DNA from 2 places in the Rhizobium acaciae genome. Region 2 is predicted to be linked to the other one. Evidence: riboswitches for the same ligand, from Rfam matches in the RefSeq annotation. Region 2 holds a riboswitch; the other holds the start of a gene.

Region 1 (2,198 bases), on a different contig from region 2:
ATGACCGACGCGCAGTGGGAAGGCGGACTGGCGCTGAAGCTGCATGGCGCACGGCGCCTGACGATTGCAGCCTGGCCGGCGCTGAAAGATGCCAAGGGCTCCGTCGTGATGATGTCCGGCAATTCGGCGGTGTTTCCGAAGGCGCCCTATGCGGCGGTCGGCACCATCAATGCGGCGATCGTCGCGCTGGCCAAGGCTTTTTCCGATCGCGGCGTTGCCGATGGCGTGCAGGTCAACAGCGTGTTGCCCGGCCCGGTCATGACCGGCCGACGCCGCTCCTATCTCGAACGATGGGCGCCGCTGCACGGCCTGAGCGTGGAGGAGGCAATCGCCCGTTTCCCCGAGCAGGCAGGCATCGCCCGCTACGGCGAGCCGGAGGAAATCGCCGAACTGATGGCCTTCCTGGTATCGCCCGCCGCCCGCTGGATGACCGGCTCGACGCTGCGCATGGATGGTGGCGAGGTGAAGTCGATCTGAGTGGTCGACGGCGGGATTAGCCCGCCGTCTTCATCGGCTGTTGTTGTTCTGCTCGTCGAGCCGCTTTTACGCGGCGAGAGCGGCGCGGGTTTTGCCGATCGTCAGAGCCGCCTTTGCTGCCTCGCGCCCTTTCTCGACGAAATGTGCGCGGTAGATCTGTTTGTGGTGCTCGGTTTCCTGATACTGATGCGGCGTCAGCGAAACCGACAGCACCGGCACACCGGTATCCATGCCGGCGCGCATCAGCCCATCGACGACGGCCTGGGCGACGAATTCGTGGCGGTAGATTCCGCCGTCGACGACGAAGGCGGCGGCAACGACTGCGGCATAGCGTCCGGTTGCCGCAAGATCGCGCGACAGCAGCGGCATCTCGAATGCGCCGGGTACATCGAACACATCGACCTGCTCGGGCGGAATAAGCTGATGGAAGCCATCAAGGGCGCGGTCGACGATGTCGGCGTGCCAGCTGGCTTTGACGAAGGCATAGCGGGTGGGTGTCACAGTAATCTCCTTTGGCGAACAGACACATCACCCAAGGCGATCACGAACGTCCCCGACAGCCGCTAGGGCGGCAGGAACGCACGTTCTCTTTCATCCGGACTATGACCGTCGGCTCAGGCATCTCACCTGATCTGCTGACCCTTCCGAAGAAGGCGCTCGCGGGCTCGCAATCTAAATTGCATACCGCCGGTAGGGACTTGCACCCCGCCCTGAGAACGGCGCGAACAATAGGGGGAAGGTGACGGGCTGGCAATAGGTCGAAATGCTTCGCGGCCAATGCAGGATCGGGGCTCCCGACGCGGCGATTTCGTTTGTTCGTCGATCGCGAAGGGCAAGCCCTCTTGCGGAGGATGGGCTTGCGCCTACATGCTATGCGTGAGGACATTCACGTCAGAATAGCACGGCAGGACAGGATGCACCGTCTCTTTCCGCGGCGGGCAAGGCCGTGGCAACTATGGGAGAGAGAGATGGAAGATCCTTTCGTCGTCCGCCGCGAGGCGCATATCGCAGCGCCGCCGGCCGCGGTGTTCGCGTTGATGACCGACCCGGAAAAGATCCTGCGCTGGATGGGAACGGAGGCTCAGATCGAGCCGCAGCCCGGCGGGCTCTATCTCGTCAACGTTACCGGCGCCCGCTTTGCGCGCGGTTCGTTTCGTGAGGTGGTGCCGGTTCATCGCCTTGCCTACAGCTTCGGCTGGGACGGTAGCGAGGTGGTGCCGCCGGGTTCGAGCCTCGTCGAGATCGATCTGATCGAACAGGGAGGCGGAACGCTGCTGCGGCTCACCCATAGCGGCCTGCCTAGCGCCGAGCAATGCGCCGGCCATGCGGAGGGTTGGGCACATTATCTCGGACGGCTGACCGAGGTTGCCGCCGGAGGTGATCCGGGTCCCGACTCTTTTTACGGCAGGACATGAACAATTTTGCAGGCAGCGGGGCGGCTCTGAAGCGCTTGCCGTTGCGACAACAGCGGTTGGCGAGCGCTCAGGACGGCCGTGCGGAAGCGCTTCTTTTTCTCCCGCAAACATGAACGCGCAGTTCATCTCCAGTTCAATTTGGCGGTCATAAGGTGTGGACGGCTGGATTGAAATGGAGTTCTCGATGAAGGCACTTTCTATCGCGGCTGCCTTGCTCGCTGGCAGCCTCTCGTTCGGCACAGCGCAGGCGATGCCGATGGGGACAATCAATGTCCAGAGCAATATCACCACGGTCGACTACGCCTG
Region 2 (2,198 bases):
GCAAGCGCTGCCTTGCGCGATGAAATTGTCATGAAATCCCCCATGTGTCGAACATTCGAAACATGAGTTTTCTGCGGGAGCCGCATGACAGAGGCATGACAGATGCGGCATTTTGCGTCAGATCATGTCAGGCGAGTTTGCGCTCCCGGCGCATCTCGTTTCGCATGATGAACAGCGAAGCAGACAGGATGAGAGCCGCTCCCAGCCAGAGGTAACCCGCGGGCGCATAACCGAAGAACAGCCAACCGGCCAGCACATTCAACGGCAGCTTCAGATCGTCGAACGGCTGGACATAGGCGGCATCGGCTGCGGCGTAGGCAAGCGTCAGGAAATACTGCGCCACGGCGGTCAGCAGCCCCGCCAGCAGGAACAGGGCAAGGGTCGCGCCCGTCGGCACTGCAAAGCCTGCCGCAAGCGCCAGCCCGCCATTTATCGGCGTCAGCAGAACGAGCAGCCAGACGGTGATCGTCTCCGGCCGTTCGATGCCTGTCAGGCTCTTGGTGATCAGCGACGAGGCGCCCCACAGCAGCGCCGAAAGCACAGGCAAGAGAGCCGCCCAGCCAAAACCATCAGACCATGGCTGCAGAATGATCATCGCTCCGGTGAAGCCCGCCGCCGTCGCAGCCCAGCGGGCCGGGCCGACGCGCTCACCCAGAAAAAGCCGGGCGCCCAGAATGATGAAGAAGGGCGAGGTCATCACCAGTGCGATCGCCTGCCAGATCGGCACCGCGGCAAGGCCGGCGACCCAAGCCTCGACGCCGAGCGCGGCAAGCACGACGCGCGCAAGGTGGCGCCAGGGATAGCGCGTGCGCATCGCCGCAAGGCCGAGCCTCTTCAGGAACGGCAGCGAAAACAGGAAGGCGAAGCCATATTGCCAGAAAGCTGCCGACGCCGAGGGAAAGGCAAGCTTCATCGTCAGCCATTGGGTGACGACGTTGAGAAGCGAAAAGGCAATGCCGGCAAGGACCATCCAGAGTGCCCCGACAACGGCGCGGGATGGGTCGACGGCAACGGAAGTCTGATTCATGTCTTTCATCCATAAAAGGGACCAACATAAATCAGGACGCATGAACCCCGACAGGCGACACAGGGCAACCCCCGCCCTTCGCACGGCCGACGCTCATTCTCTTCCATCCGGACTTTAACCGTCGGCTCCGGAATCGCACCGGATCTGCTGACCCTTCCCCCACTTGGACACGAGAGAAGGCGCTCGCGGGCTCGGGCCGAAACCCTTACCGCCGGTGGGGAGTTTCACCCCGCCCTGAGAACAGAAACGTCGTAGATTAAAGCCCGGGCGACAGCAAGAGCGCTCCTAGATCAAAAAAGCAGAGCATGATGTCGTCCGAAAACCGCTCACACTTTTCGGCATCATGCTCTAAAGCAAAAGGGGTCCGGCAAAGCCGAACCCCTCTCAAATCCTGCACAACCGGTCTCGTTTCCGGCTGGTGGGATAATCTCAGATCAGCCGTTGACGGCGTCCTTCAGGCCCTTGCCGGGCGTGAATTTCGGCACGTTGCGAGCCGGAATGTCGACTTCAGCGCCCGTCGACGGGTTACGGCCCTTCGATGCGGCACGATGAGAAACGGTGAAGCTGCCGAAACCCGCGAGGCGAATGTCGCCCTTGTTCTTGAGTTCAGCCTGGACAACGTCGAAAACCGCGTCAACAGCGGAAGCCGCGTCAGACTTCGTCAGTCCTGCCTTTTCGGCTACTGCGGACACGAGTTCATTCTTGTTCATGTTTCCACCCCTTTCTAAATGGTATGAAACGACTCAAAAGTAAGCTAGGCGCAGAATAGGTTTCATCAGGCCCGCCGAAAACCCAAAAGCCCTGCAAATCAAGGAAAAGCAAGCGTCTACATGACGTTTTCACAAAAAAGGCTGGCGTTTCCGCCAGCCTTTTTCCGTGTTTTGCGCCAATTGGGCATAAATGTGGCAAAGGCCACTCAATGCGCTATGGTTGCGCCTGTCTCATCGAGGCCTTCGACCGATGTGATGACCGGCGTTTCCACCGTGCCGTCCCATTCGATCGGCTCCGGCCGCCGGATCAGTGCATGCTTGATCACCTCGCCCATGCGGGATACCGGGATGATCTCCATGTTGTTCTTCACGTTGTCAGGAATCTCCGCCAGGTCCTTGGCGTTTTCCTCCGGAATCAGCACCTTCTTGATGCCGCCGCGAAGCGCTGCGAGCAGCTTTTC

The links. A riboswitch is a leader RNA that binds a small molecule or an ion and turns the genes downstream of it on or off. The one in region 2 is predicted to bind FMN.
Region 1: it holds a riboswitch for FMN, as region 2 does, so the genes downstream of both, OLZ32_RS29545 (6,7-dimethyl-8-ribityllumazine synthase) here and ribN (riboflavin transporter RibN) in region 2, are expected to answer to the same signal.

What each region holds. Positions count from the first base shown of each region.
Region 1 covers NZ_JAPCZO010000022.1:113,371-115,568, forward strand. The annotation lists gene OLZ32_RS29540 (SDR family oxidoreductase) at 1-477, shown strand, start outside; gene OLZ32_RS29545 (6,7-dimethyl-8-ribityllumazine synthase) at 544-978, opposite strand; FMN riboswitch at 1,057-1,199, opposite strand; gene OLZ32_RS29550 (SRPBCC family protein) at 1,446-1,892, shown strand; gene OLZ32_RS29555 (GCG_CRPN prefix-to-repeats domain-containing protein) at 2,077-2,198, shown strand, end outside.
Region 2 covers NZ_JAPCZO010000011.1:141,413-143,610, forward strand. The annotation lists gene OLZ32_RS18780 (esterase-like activity of phytase family protein) at 1-32, opposite strand, end outside; gene ribN (riboflavin transporter RibN) at 128-1,036, opposite strand; FMN riboswitch at 1,119-1,273, opposite strand; gene hupB (DNA-binding protein HupB) at 1,462-1,737, opposite strand; gene lon (endopeptidase La) at 1,944-2,198, opposite strand, start outside.